2 regions of the Streptomyces lusitanus genome follow, and region 2 is predicted to be linked to the other one. Evidence: riboswitches for the same ligand, from Rfam matches in the RefSeq annotation. Region 2 holds a riboswitch; the other holds the start of a gene.
What was found. Region 2 has a riboswitch for cobalamin ahead of metE (5-methyltetrahydropteroyltriglutamate--homocysteine S-methyltransferase). Riboswitches for the same ligand answer to the same signal wherever they lie in the genome.
Positions count from the first base shown of each region.

Region 1: linked by a shared signal. The riboswitch ahead of ACFOSY_RS03895 (ribonucleoside-diphosphate reductase subunit alpha) and the one ahead of metE (5-methyltetrahydropteroyltriglutamate--homocysteine S-methyltransferase) in region 2 are both predicted to bind cobalamin.

Region 1 covers NZ_JBHRWL010000002.1:538,619-545,284, forward strand. The annotation lists gene ACFOSY_RS03895 (ribonucleoside-diphosphate reductase subunit alpha) at 1-1,668, opposite strand, end outside; cobalamin riboswitch at 1,794-1,924, opposite strand; gene ACFOSY_RS03900 (GNAT family N-acetyltransferase) at 2,000-2,503, opposite strand; gene mctP (monocarboxylate uptake permease MctP) at 2,582-4,210, opposite strand; gene ACFOSY_RS03910 (DUF3311 domain-containing protein) at 4,207-4,473, opposite strand; gene ACFOSY_RS03915 (GntR family transcriptional regulator) at 4,679-5,443, opposite strand; gene nagB (glucosamine-6-phosphate deaminase) at 5,602-6,387, opposite strand.
Region 2 covers NZ_JBHRWL010000007.1:172,885-179,550, reverse strand. The annotation lists gene ACFOSY_RS12640 (ABC transporter substrate-binding protein) at 1-317, shown strand, start outside; gene ACFOSY_RS12635 (FecCD family ABC transporter permease) at 314-1,429, shown strand; gene ACFOSY_RS12630 (ABC transporter ATP-binding protein) at 1,426-2,226, shown strand; cobalamin riboswitch at 2,331-2,561, shown strand; gene metE (5-methyltetrahydropteroyltriglutamate--homocysteine S-methyltransferase) at 2,753-5,071, shown strand; gene rpsN (30S ribosomal protein S14) at 5,433-5,738, opposite strand; gene rpmB (50S ribosomal protein L28) at 5,738-5,974, opposite strand; gene rpmG (50S ribosomal protein L33) at 6,047-6,211, shown strand; gene ACFOSY_RS12605 (type B 50S ribosomal protein L31) at 6,255-6,509, shown strand; gene ACFOSY_RS12600 (CobW family GTP-binding protein) at 6,509-6,666, shown strand, end outside.

The DNA.
Region 1 (6,666 bases), on a different contig from region 2:
GTGCCGCTCGGCGAGGGCGGCCGACGTCTCGTACGCGGCGAGCATGATCCGCTCGGCGATCCGGGTGGACAGCTCCTTCGCCTCGGGGGAGTCGAAGGGCAGCCGCATCCGGAACAGCACGTCCTGGAGCCCCATCACGCCCAGACCCACCGGACGCCAGCGGCTGTTGGACCGGGACGCCTCCTCGGTCGGGTAGAAGTTGATGTCGACCACCCGGTCCAGGAACGTCACGGCGGTGCGGACCGCCGCGTCCAGACGCTCCCAGTCCATGCCGTCCCCGCCGGCGAAGGCCGCGAGGTTGACCGAGCCGAGGTTGCAGACCGCCGTCTCCCCGTCGTCGGTGACCTCCAGGATCTCCGTGCACAGGTTCGAGGAGTGGACGACGTGTCCCGGCTCGGCGGTCTGGTTGGCGGTGCGGTTGGCGGTGTCCTTGAACGTCATCCAGCCGTTGCCGGTCTGCGCGAGGGTGCGCATCATCCGGCCGTACAGCTCGCGCGCCGGGATCGTCCTGCGGGCCAGGCCCTTCGCCTCGGCGGCGCGGTAGGCCGCGTCGAACTCCTCGCCCCACAGGTCGACCAGCTCGGGCACGTCCACCGGGGAGAACAGCGACCACTGCCCGTCGGCGTCGACGCGGCGCATGAACTCGTCCGGCACCCAGTGCGCCAGGTTCAGGTTGTGCGTACGGCGGGCGTCCTCACCGGTGTTGTCGCGCAGTTCGAGGAACTCCTCGATGTCCGCGTGCCAGGTCTCCAGGTAGACCGCCGCCGCGCCCTTGCGCCGGCCGCCCTGGTTCACGGCGGCGACCGAGGCGTCCAGCGTCTTCAGGAACGGCACGATGCCGTTGGAGTGCCCGTTGGTGCCGCGGATCAGCGAACCCCGGGCGCGGACGCGGGAGAAGGACAGGCCGATGCCGCCGGCGTGCTTCGACAGGCGGGCGACCTGGTGGTAGCGCTGGTAGAGGGAGTCCAGCTCGTCCGCGGGGGAGTCCAGGAGGTAGCAGGACGACATCTGCGGGTGGCGGGTGCCCGAGTTGAACAGCGTGGGGGAGGAGGGCAGGTAGTCCAGCCGGCTCATCAGCCCGTACAGCGCGGCGACCTCCTCCAGCGCCCGCTCGCTGTCGTCCTCGGCGAGCCCGCAGGCGACCCGCAGCAGGAAGTGCTGGGGCGTCTCGACGACCTTGCGGGTGACCGGGTGACGCAGCAGGTAGCGGCTGTGCAGGGTGCGCAGCCCGAAGTAGCCGAAGCGGTCGTCGGCGCCGGTGTCGACCAGCGCGTCCAGACGGGCCGCGTGGAGCCGGACGAAGGCGGCGGTGCGGTCGGCGATCAGACCCTCGCGGTACCCGGTCGCGACCGACCCGGTGAACGAGGTGACGCCCTGCGAGGCGGCCTCGGCGCGGATGGCGAGGGTCAGCAGCCGGGCGGCGAGCCGGGAGTAGGCGGGGTCCTCGGAGATCAGCCCGGCGGCCGCCTCGGTGGCCAGTTCCCGCAGCTCCGCCTCGTCGGCGGCGGCGGACCGGCCGCGCAGCGCGGCCGCGGCCACCCGGCCGGGGTCGGCGTCGGGCAGGTCGGCGGTCAGCTGGGTCAGGGTCCGCAGCAGCGCGGCACCGGGACCGTCGCTCTCCTCGGTCACGCGGGTCGCTGAAGCCGGATCGGCTGGCGCGATGGTCACGTGTGGCTCTCCCTCGCTCGGCACGGGGGCCTCGAAGAGCGCAGGGGGCAGCACACGAACGCACGCGGCGTCGCGTCCACCGGCCCATTCCGCGAGGCCCGGACGTCAGGGCACCCGGACCGGAAGGGCCGGGCGCACTGTCGGCAGGTCCTCGGACTGACTCCCGTGCGCGCCCGTGGGCAGGCATGGGTACACCGTTGCGGGACAGTTCCGGATTCGCACCGGATTCCCCTGCGACGACAGCGAGCACGAGCATACATCTTGTGCCGGGTGCGGCTGGCGGACCCATATGTTGTGTCGCGCGGGCCGGGCGACGGCCCGCGCGGAGCCGTCAGAGCGTCAGCTCGTAGACCACCAGCATGATGTCGTCCAGCTCCGGCAGCGGATTCCAGTCCCGCGCCGGGGCGCGCGTGAAGCCCAGCCGCTCGTAGACCCGGTGCGCGGCGTGCATCGTGCGCTGGGTGGACAGCACCATCCGCTCCCGGCCGAGCGCCCGCGCCCGGTCGACGCAGGCGCGCACCAGCGCCTCGCCGGCGCCCCGGCCGCGGTGGTCGCGGGAGACCGCCAGCATGCGTATCTCCGCCTCGCCCGGCTCCGCGATGTCGGCCATGGGCCCCGGGCCGGGCACGAAGGTCACCCCGCCCAGCAGCGCGCCGTGCTCCACGGCGACCAGCACCTCGGCCGCCGCCGCCCGCTTCGCCACGTCCCGCAGCTCGCCGAGGTAGCTGTCGCTCTCCCCGAAGTCCAGCAGCCCGTCGCCGAGATAGGCCTGGGCGGTGATCTCACCGAGTTCCGCGTGTTCGCCGGCCGTCACCGGCCGGATGACGATGTCCATGAGGGGAGTCTGCCGTACGGGTACGACAGCGGGCCGCCGGTTTTCCACCGGCGGCCCGCTGCCCTGGACGCGACGGCGTCAGTGCGCGCTGCCCGCCGTGGCCGGCGGGAGCTCCACCTGGACGCCCGGGTCGCCGGCGTCCGCCGTGTAGTCCTGCGGCTTGGTCTCGTCGACGCCCTCCGGCGCCTTGACCGCCCGCATGACGAAGGTCAGGACGACCGTGACCAGCACGTTGAGCACGAACGCGGTGAGACCGATGTAGCCGATCTCCCCGATGCCCGGGATCTCGTCCGAGGACCCGCCGAAGTGCTTCTGCGTCGGCGAGGCCACCCCGTACGCGGCGACCGTGCCGTAGATCATGCCGACCGCCCAGCCGCCGATCAGCGCCCAGCGGTGGAACCAGCGGGTGAACAGGCCGCCCACCAGCGCCGGGAAGGTCTGGAGGATCCAGATGCCGCCCAGCAGCTGGAAGTTGATCGCGACGGTCTTGTCCATGGTCAGCACGAAGACCAGCGCGCCCACCTTCACCAGCAGGGACACGACCTTGGAGACGGCGGTCTCCTGCTTGGGCGTCGCGTCCGGCTTGATGAAGTCCTTGTAGATGTTGCGGGTGAACAGGTTCGCCGCCGCGATCGACATGATCGCCGCCGGCACCAGCGCGCCGATGCCGATGGCCGCGAAGGCCACACCGGCGAACCAGTCCGGGAACATGTTCTCGAACAGCTGCGGGATGGCCAGCTGGCCGTTCTGCACCTTCACCCCGGCCGCGATCGCCATGAACCCGAGCAGCGCCAGCAGGCCCAGCATCAGCGAGTACAGCGGCAGGATCGTGGTGTTGCGGCGGATCACCTCACGGCTGCGCGAGGACAGCGTCGCGGTGATCGAGTGCGGGTACATGAACAGCGCGAGCGCCGAGCCCAGCGCGAGGGTGGCGTACGTCCACTGGCCCGCCTCGCCCGGCACCGTAGCGCCGCGCGGCGCGCCCGTGGCCGGGTTGGTCTGGCTGTACGCCTCGGTCGCCTTGGCGAAGATCTCGTCGAAGCCGCCCAGCTTGATCGGGATGTAGATGATCGCCACCGCGATCACGATGTAGATCAGCGTGTCCTTGACGAACGCGATCAGCGCGGGCGCCCGCAGCCCCGACGAGTAGGTGTACGCGGCCAGCACACCGAAGGCGATGAGCAGCGGCAGGTCCTTGATGAACCAGTTGGTGTTCTCGCCGCCGCCGACGCCCATCACGTCCAGCACGGCCTGGATGCCGACCAGCTGGAGCGCGATGTACGGCATCGTCGCCAGGATGCCGGTGACCGCGACGGCCAGCGAAAGACCCTTCGAGCCGAACCGCCCGCGCACGAAGTCGGAGGTCGTCACATAGCCGTGCTTGTGCGACACCGACCACAGCCGGGGCAGGAAGGTGAAGATCAGCGGGTACACCAGGATCGTGTACGGCACCGCGAAGAAGCCGGCCGCGCCCGCCGCGTAGATCGCCGCCGGGACGGCCACGAAGGTGTACGCGGTGTACAGGTCGCCGCCCAGCAGGAACCAGGTGACCCAGGTGCCGAACGAGCGCCCGCCCAGGCCCCACTCGTCGAGGGTGTGCTCGTTCGCGGCCCTGCGCCAGCGCGCGGCCAGGAAGCCCATCACGGTGACGAGCAGGAAGAAGAAGATGAAGACGGCGAGTGCCACGCCGTTCACGCCGTCGTTCACTGCTCCGCACCGCCCTTCCGGTCCGCGCGGGCGCGCTGGTCACGCTGCCAGAGCTTGTACGCGACCATCGTCAGGACGGTCGAGATCAGCACCCACAGCATCTGGTACCAGTAGAAGAAGGGGATGCCGATCAGCACCGGGTCGGTCTTGGCGTAGGACCCGACCCACAGCATGGCGACGAATGGTGCGAGCAGGCAGAGGCCGATGACGACGCGCACAGGCGTCACCACCGGCCCTGGAGTTGTTTGCGGGGTTTGCGACATCAGACGGCTCCCGTCCCCTCACTGATCGCCGACGTTGGCTCGCGGCAATGTAGGTGAGGGCGCGGGGGCGTCGTAACCCCCCGTGAGAGGGGCGGTATGCAGCAGCAGCGCAACCGAGAGGCAACAGCAACGAAAATCCTGTCAACCACCCGGTATGCCGGGATTTGCGGCCGGGTGGCCGGCGCCCGGCGGGCCCCCGCTTGGCTCAGTCCTGGGGGCGCTTGAGGCGGGCGACGAACTTGTACCGGTCGCCCCGGTACACCGACCGCACCCACTCCACCGGCTGCCCGTCCCGGTCGAGCGAGTGCCGGGACAGCATCAGCATCGGCAGGCCGACGTCGGTGCCCAGCAGGCCCGCCTCACGCGGCGTGGCCAGGGACGTCTCGATGGTCTCCTCCGCCTCCGCCAGATGGACGTCGTACACCTCGGCGAGGGCGGTGTAGAGGGAGGTGTACTTGGTCAGGCTGCGGCGCAGGGCCGGGAAGCGCTTGGCGCTGAGGTGGGTGGTCTCGATGGCCATCGGCTCGCCGTTGGCCATGCGCAGCCGCTCGATGCGCAGCACACGCCCGCCCGCGGTGATGTCGAGCAGGCCGGCGAGCCGGTCGTCGGCCGTGATGTACCCGAGGTCCAGCAGCTGCGAGGTCGGCTCGAGGCCCTGCGCGCGCATGTCCTCCGTGTACGAGGTGAGCTGGAGCGCCTGGGACACCTTGGGCTTGGCGACGAACGTGCCCTTGCCCTGGATCCGCTCCAGACGGCCCTCGACCACCAGCTCCTGGAGCGCCTGGCGCACGGTGGTGCGCGAGGTGTCGAACTCGGCCGCCAGCGTGCGCTCGGGCGGGACCGGCGTGCCGGGAGGCGCGGTCTCGGTCATGTCGAGCAGGTGCTTCTTCAGCCGGTAGTACTTGGGCACGCGTGCCGTACGGACCGCGGTCCCACCCTCGTTCTCCGTACTGCTGACGTCGGTGCTCATGCTTCGCCTTCCCGGCTCCGGCTGCCGATGCGGCCGACAGACCGTCGGCCGCGGCTGACATCGTGGCACGGCTCCGGGCGGGGGCGGGCCCTCCGCACGCTCCGTGATCCCTTTTGTATACCCCTGTGACCAGTGGTGGTCCAGACCACGGGCGGGGGTCAGAGCCCCTGCCACTCCGGCTTGTTGGCGTAGGTGTGCCGGAAGTAGTCGGCGAGCTTCAGCTCGGAGGCGGCGGTCTCGTCGACCACCACGGTGGCGTGCGGGTGCAGCTGGAGCGCGGACGCCGGGCACACCGCGGCGACCGGGCCCTCGACGGTGGCGGCGACCGCCTCCGCCTTGCCCTCGCCGGTGGCCAGCAGCACCAGGTGCCGGGCCTCCAGGATGGTGCCGATGCCCTGGGTGATGACGTGGTGCGGCACCTGGCCGATGTCGCCGTCGAAGAAGCGGGCGTTGTCCACCCGGGTCTGCTCGGTCAGCGTCTTGATCCGGGTGCGCGAGGCGAGCGAGGAGCACGGCTCGTTGAAGCCGATGTGCCCGTCGGTGCCGATGCCGAGCAGCTGGAGGTCCACGCCGCCGGCCTCGGCCAGCTCACGGTCGTAGCGCTCGCACGCGGCCTGCACGTCCTCGGCCGTGCCGTCGGGGCCCAGGAAGGCGTCCACCGGGATGCCGAGCGGCTCGAGGACCTCGCGCCGGAGCACCGACCGGTAGGACTCCGGGTGGTCGGCGGGGAGCCCCACGTACTCGTCGAGCTGCGCCACCCGCGCACGGGAGGTGTCCACGGCGCCGGCGCGGACCTTCGCCGCCAGCGCCTCGTAGACGGGCAGCGGCGTGGAACCGGTCGCCACGCCGAGCAGGGCGTCGGGCTTGCGCCGCAGCAGCCGCGCCATGGCCTCGGCGACGAGCTCGCCTCCCGCCTTGGCGTCCGCAACGATGACAACTTCCACGATGGGCCTGCCGATCTTCCGGTGGACTCGACTGGGACGGGCCCCGGGGCGCCGGGACCATGTGGTTTAGACCAATCTCAAATCTAGCAGAGGGCCGCCCCTCGGCCGAGGCGAAACCGGCCCCGGCCGCGAAACCGCCTCCCCGCGCCCGGGTGCCCCGAAATCGCCGCGCCCGGCCGGCCCCGCGGCGACCCCCGTCGGGTTAGGCTGCGTGGTGGACCCGTCTGCGTCCGGCGCGGCGCGGAGCCACGGTCGAAGAACCTCCGCACGACGCATTTA
Region 2 (6,666 bases):
GCCTGGGCACCGAGCTCATCCGCCTGGCCGGCGGCGAGAACGTCTTCGCCGACCTGGACGACGTCTTCGGCGACGTCTCCTGGGAGCAGGTCGTCGAGCGCAAGCCGGACGTCATCGCCATCTACGACTACGCCGGCGCCGGAAGCGTCGAGGAGAAGAAGAGGTACCTTCTCTCCCAGCCCGCGCTCGCCGACGTACCCGCCGTCAGGAACAAGCGGTTCGTCGTCCTGCCCCTGACCGCCACCCTGGTCGGCATCCGCTCGGCCTACGCGGTCGAGGACCTGGCCCGCGGACTGCACCCCGAGAGCTTCCGGTGACCCAGGCCGCCACGGGCACGCCCGCCGAAGAGGCGGTGCGCCGGCGGAAGGCCGACGCGTCAGGGGCGGGCCGTACGAAGTTGGCCGTCACACTGCTCGTACTCACCGCCTTGCTCCTGGTCTCCGCCATGGCGGGCCTCGCGATCGGCTCCGTCCAGGTGCCGCCCGGCCAGGTGTGGGGCATCGTGACGCACGCGCTGGGCGCCGGCTGGCAGGATCCGGACTGGTCGCGGGCCCGGGAGACCATCGTGGTGGACGTGCGGGCGCCGCGGGTGCTGCTCGGTGCGGTCACCGGTGCCGGTCTGGCGGTGATCGGCACCGCCCTGCAGGCCCTGCTGCGCAATCCGCTCGCCGAGCCCTACCTGCTCGGCGTCTCCTCCGGGGCGTCGCTCGGCGCGGTCTCGGTGATCGTGTTCGGGGTCACGCTCTTCGGGCCCCTCTCCCTGTCGGTGGCCGCCTTCGCGGGGGCCCTGGGCGCGCTCCTGCTCGTGTACGCCACCGCCCGCACCGGCGGACGCATCACCTCGTCACGGCTGGTGCTGTCCGGAGTGGCGATCGCGGCGGTCCTCACCGCGCTCCTCGATCTGCTGCTGCTCACCACCGACCGCGGCAACGAGGCCCGCGCGGTCCTCGCCTGGACCCTCGGCGGCCTCGGCGGCGTCGACTGGGGCACGCTGTGGCTGCCGAGCACGGCCCTGCTGCTCGGCGTCGGCGTCCTCCTGGCGCAGGCCCGCAACCTGAATCTGCTGCTGGCCGGCGAGGAGGCGGCCACCACGATGGGACTGGACGTCGCCCGCTTCCGCGCCCGGCTGTTCGTGCTGCTCTCCCTCGTGACGGGCGTGCTGGTCGCGGCGGCCGGACCGATCGGCTTCGTCGGCCTGATGATGCCGCACATCGTGCGCCTGTTCGTCGGCGGCGACCACCGCCGGGTCCTGCCGACGGCGGCGCTCGGCGGGGCGGTCTTCCTCGTCTGGGCCGACATCGCCGCACGGACGGTCGCATCACCGATGGAGATACCCGTCGGCGTCCTCACCGCCCTGTGCGGCGGTCCGTTCTTCCTGTGGCTGATGCGCCGGGACGCCCGCCGCGGCACCGACCGAGGAGTGGCATGACCGCGACCGACACGCCCCCGGCCGAACTGCACGTCGACGGCGTCACGCTCACCGCCGGAGCCCGCCACCTGGTGCACGACGTCTCCCTGACCGCCCGCCCCGGCGAGACCATCGGCCTCGTCGGGCCCAACGGCAGCGGCAAGTCCAGCCTCCTGCGCGCCGTCTACCGCGTCCTGCGCCCCGACACCGGGCACGTCCGGGTCGACGGGGACGACGCCTGGGCGCTTCCGGCGCGGCAACTGGCCCGCACCGTGGCGGCGGTGGTCCAGGACTCGGCCGCCGACTTCGACCTGGCCGTCCGCGAGGTCGTCGCCATGGGCCGCACCCCGCACAAACGGCTCCTCTCCGGTGACACCCCCGAGGACGCCGACCTCATCGACCGCGCGCTCCTCGCGGTCGACGCCGTCCATCTGGCCGACCGCCCCTTCGACCGGCTCTCCGGCGGCGAGCGCCAACGCGTCCTCATCGCCCGCGCCCTCACCCAGCAGCCCACCCTCCTCGTCCTCGACGAACCCACCAACCACCTCGACATCCGCCACCAGCTGTCCGTCCTCGACGCTCTGCGCCGCCTGCCCACGACCGTGCTGCTCGCCCTGCACGACCTCAACCTCGCCGCCTACTACTGCGACCGCCTCTACGTCCTCAACGACGGTGAGATCACCGCCTCCGGCCCGCCCTCCGAGATCCTCACCCCACAACTCCTGGCCGAGGTCTACGGAGTCGCGGCGGAAGTCACCACCCATCCACGCACGGGCGCCCCGCAGGTGACCTTCCTCCCCGAGGAGTCACGTTCGTGAGCCACTCCGGCGGCGTTTCCCCCTCTGTGGCGTTCCCGGTTCGGCGTCCCGTCACGTTGTCCGAATGACGGACGTCGCGCTGCCTTCCGGCACGACGACCCCGTAGGGTGACGGATGCAGCTGGTTCGCCCCGTCCGCCAGGCGGGATGCGTCGCAAGAGGGAACCCGGTGGGAATCCGGGACTGCCCCGCAGCGGTGAGCGGGAACGACCGCCGTCATACGCACTGGGTCCGACGTACGGGCCTGGGAAGCGACGGCCAGTAGGTGTCTCGTACGACTTGGTACGACGAGAGGTGCCCGCGAGTCCGAAGACCTGCCACCTGCCCGCGCGCGAACCACTCGTGCGCGGACATCCCGGTGACCTCGTGGGCGGGTTGTGGGCACCCCTGGACCAAGTCCGGGGAGTACATACCGGGCGGACGACCGTGCCTTGCCGGGCGCGCTTCGTGCCGTCCGGTTCGTCACCCCTTCGCGCTCTCGTCCCGTCGCCGGGATCTCAGGGAATCGTCTCGCGAAGGAGATCTCCGTGACAGCGAAGTCCGCAGCCGCGGCAGCACGGGCCACCGTGTACGGCTACCCCCGCCAGGGCCCGAACCGGGAGCTGAAGAAGGCGATCGAAGGCTACTGGAAGGGCCGCGTCACCGCCGACGCCCTCCGGGAGACCGCAGCCGAACTCCGCCGGGACAACTGGCAGCAGCTCGCCGACGCCGGCGTCCACGAGGTGCCGACCGGTGACTTCTCGTACTACGACCATGTCCTCGACACCACCGTCGCCCTCGGCGCGATCCCCGAGCGGCATCGCGTCGCCGTCGAGACCGACGCCCTGGACGGCTACTTCGCCATGGCCCGCGGCACGCAGGACGTCGCGCCGCTGGAGATGACGAAGTGGTTCGACACCAACTACCACTATCTGGTGCCCGAGCTGGGCCCCGACACCGTCTTCACGGCCGACTCGGGCAAGCAGGTCGGCGAGCTGAAGGAGGCCCTGGCGCTGGGGCTGAGCGCCCGGCCGGTCCTGGTCGGCCCCGTCACCTACCTGCTGCTCGCCAAGCCCGCGCCCGGCGTGTCGGCGGACTTCGAACCGCTCACCCTCCTGGACCGGCTGCTGCCGGTCTACGCGCGGATTCTGGCCGACCTGCGGGCGGCGGGCGCCGAGTGGGTCCAGCTGGACGAACCGGCGCTCGTCCAGGACCGTACCCCGGCCGAGCTGAACGCCGCCGCCCGCGCCTACCGCGACCTCGGCGCCCTCACCGACCGGCCCAAGCTGCTCGTCGCCTCGTACTTCGACCGGCTCGGTGACGCCCTGCCGGTGCTGGCCAAGGCGCCGGTCGAGGGCCTCGCCCTGGACTTCACCGAGTCCGCGGCCGGAAACCTTCAGGCTCTGGCCGCCGTCGGCGGACTGCCCGGCAAGCGGCTGGTCGCCGGCGTCGTCAACGGCCGCAACATCTGGGTCAACGACCTGGCGAAGTCCCTGTCCACCCTCGCCACCCTGCTCGGGCTGGCCGGCCGGGTCGACGTGGCCGCCTCCTGCTCCCTCCTCCACGTGCCGCTGGACGCGTCGGCCGAGCGTGACATCGAGCCGCAGATCCTGCGCTGGCTCGCCTTCGCCCGGCAGAAGACCGCCGAGGTCGTCACCCTCGCCAAGGGCCTCGCCCAGGGCGCCGACACGATCGCCGCGGAACTCGCCGCCAACCGCGCCGACCTCGCCTCCCGTGCCGGCTCCCCCATCACCCACGACCCGGCCGTGCGCGCCCGCGCCGCCGCCGTCACCGAAGCCGACGCCCGACGCTCCCAGCCCTACACCGAGCGGGCCGCCGCCCAACGGGAGCACCTCGGTCTGCCGCTGCTGCCGACCACCACCATCGGCTCCTTCCCGCAGACCGGCGAACTGCGGGCAGCGCGTGCGGACCTGCGGGCCGGCCGGATCGGCACGGCCGCCTACGAGGAACGCGTCAAGGCGGAGATCCAGGAGGTCGTCTCCTTCCAGGAGAAAACCGGCATCGACGTCCTCGTGCACGGCGAGCCCGAACGCAACGACATGGTCCAGTACTTCGCCGAACAGCTCACCGGCTACCTCGCCACCCGGCACGGCTGGGTCCAGTCCTACGGCACCCGGTACGTCCGCCCGCCGATCCTGGCCGGCGACATCTCCCGGCCCGAGCCGATGACCGTGCGCTGGACGACGTACGCCCAGTCCCTCACCTCCCGGCCGGTCAAGGGCATGCTCACCGGTCCGGTCACCATGCTCGCCTGGTCCTTCGTCCGCGACGACCAGCCTCTCGCCGACACCGCCCGCCAGGTCGCCCTCGCCCTGCGTGACGAGGTCACCGACCTCGAGACGGCCGGCACGTCCGTCATCCAGGTGGACGAACCGGCCCTGCGCGAGACCCTGCCGCTACGCGCCGCCGAGCACTCGGCCTACCTGGCCTGGGCCACCGAGGCGTTCCGCCTGACCACCGGCGGCGTGCGGCCGGACACCCAGATCCACACCCACATGTGCTACGCCGAGTTCGGAGACATCGTCCAGGCCATCGACGACCTCGACGCCGACGTCATCAGCCTGGAGGCCGCGCGCTCACACATGCAGGTCGCCCACGAGCTGGCCGCTCACGGCTACCCGCGTGAGGCGGGCCCGGGCGTGTACGACATCCACTCCCCGCGTGTCCCGAGCGCCGAGGAGGCCGCGGACCTGCTGCGCACCGGCTTGCAGGCCATCCCGGCGGAGCGGCTGTGGGTCAACCCCGACTGCGGCCTGAAGACCCGCGGCTGGGCGGAGACCCGCGCCTCGCTGGAAAACCTGGTCGCCGCCGCCCGCACCGTGCGCGACGAGCTGTCCGGGTCCTGACCCGCACGACCCGAGAGGCCGGGGCGCCACCGGTGCCCCGGCCTCCACCCTCCACAGGACCGCCCCACCGCGGGGAGCGGTTCGCGCAAGCGGAGGGGACTCGCGGGCGCCGCCAGGGGGAGGCGGGCCAGCTTCTAGAGGCCGCTCCTACTCGTTCGATTTCATGCCCCCCGCACGCGACCGGGCCCTACCTGTTCGTCACGTCCGCCACCGCCGCGCAGCGGCTCTCCCCGGCCGAGGGCCACCGGGCTCAGCTGCCTGTGCCTGCCCTGACGTCCGCAGGCACGCTCAGCGCCTCCGGTCCGGCCATGACTCCGCCGAGTCACGGCCGGACCCGGGGCCCGTCGCGCCAGCGGAGGGTCTACCAGGAGGACTTGGTGACCCCGGGCAGGAAGCCGGCGTGGGCCTGTTCCCGCACGCGGACGCGCGACAGGCCGAACTTCCGCAGGTGACCGCGCGGCCGCCCGTCCACGCTGTCCCGGTTGCGTACTCGGGTGGCGCTCGCGTTGCGGGGCTGGCGCCGCAGTTCTTCCACTGCGGCCCGGCGTTCGGCGTCGGTGGAGGACGGCCGGCGGATGATCTCCTTCAGCTCCGCGCGGCGGGCCGCGTACCGCTCGACGACCGCCTTGCGCTTCTCGTTCTGCGCGATCTTGCTCTTCTTGGCCATCAGACCTTCCCCCCTCGGGCGCGGATGCGGGCCACGGCGGCCTCGATGCCGATGCTGTCGACGGTCTTGATCGCCTTCGCGCTGAGCGTCAGCCGGACGTACCGCCCCTCACTGGGCAGCCAGTAGCGCTTGCGCTGGATGTTGGGGTCGAAACGGCGCGAGGTGCGCCGATGCGAGTGGGAGATGGTGTTGCCGAAGCCCGGCTGGGCGCCGGTCAGTTGGCAGTGGGCGGACAAGGTCGTACCTACCTCTCACCTGAGACGGGGCTAGTTTTTGGTAATGGAAACCATTCCCATATAGTACCGCTCATGGCACGCAATGAGGTACGCCCGATCATCAAGCTCCGCTCCACCGCGGGAACCGGCTACACGTACGTCACCCGCAAGAACCGCCGCAACGACCCCGACCGCATGGTCCTGCGCAAGTACGACCCGGTCGCCCGGCGCCACGTCGACTTCCGCGAGGAACGCTGACCTCCCGCACCACGCCACCGACCTCCGATCCCAAGGACGCCCCATGAAGCCCGGAATCCACCCCGCGTACGGTCCCGTCGTCTTCCGCGACCGTGCCGCGAACTACGCGTTCCTCACCCGCTCCACCATGACCAGTGACAAGACGATCGAGTGGGAGGACGGCACCACCTACCCGGTGGTCGACGTCGAAATCTCGAACGTCAGCCACCCCTTCTACACGGGCACCGCCCGGGTCCTGGACACCGCCGGGCGAGTCGAACGGTTCGAACGCCGGTACGGCCGACGCGGAGCCAACTGATGCGGGACGAGACCGGACTGCCCGTCGTCATCGTCGCCGGGCTCCACTCCGAGGCACGCCGCAAGGTCGTGGAGCACCTCCTGCGCCTGGTACCCGGCAGCGTCGCCCTTCACCACGACCTGTCCTCCGCGGCCGACGGCACCGTTCTGCGCCAGGT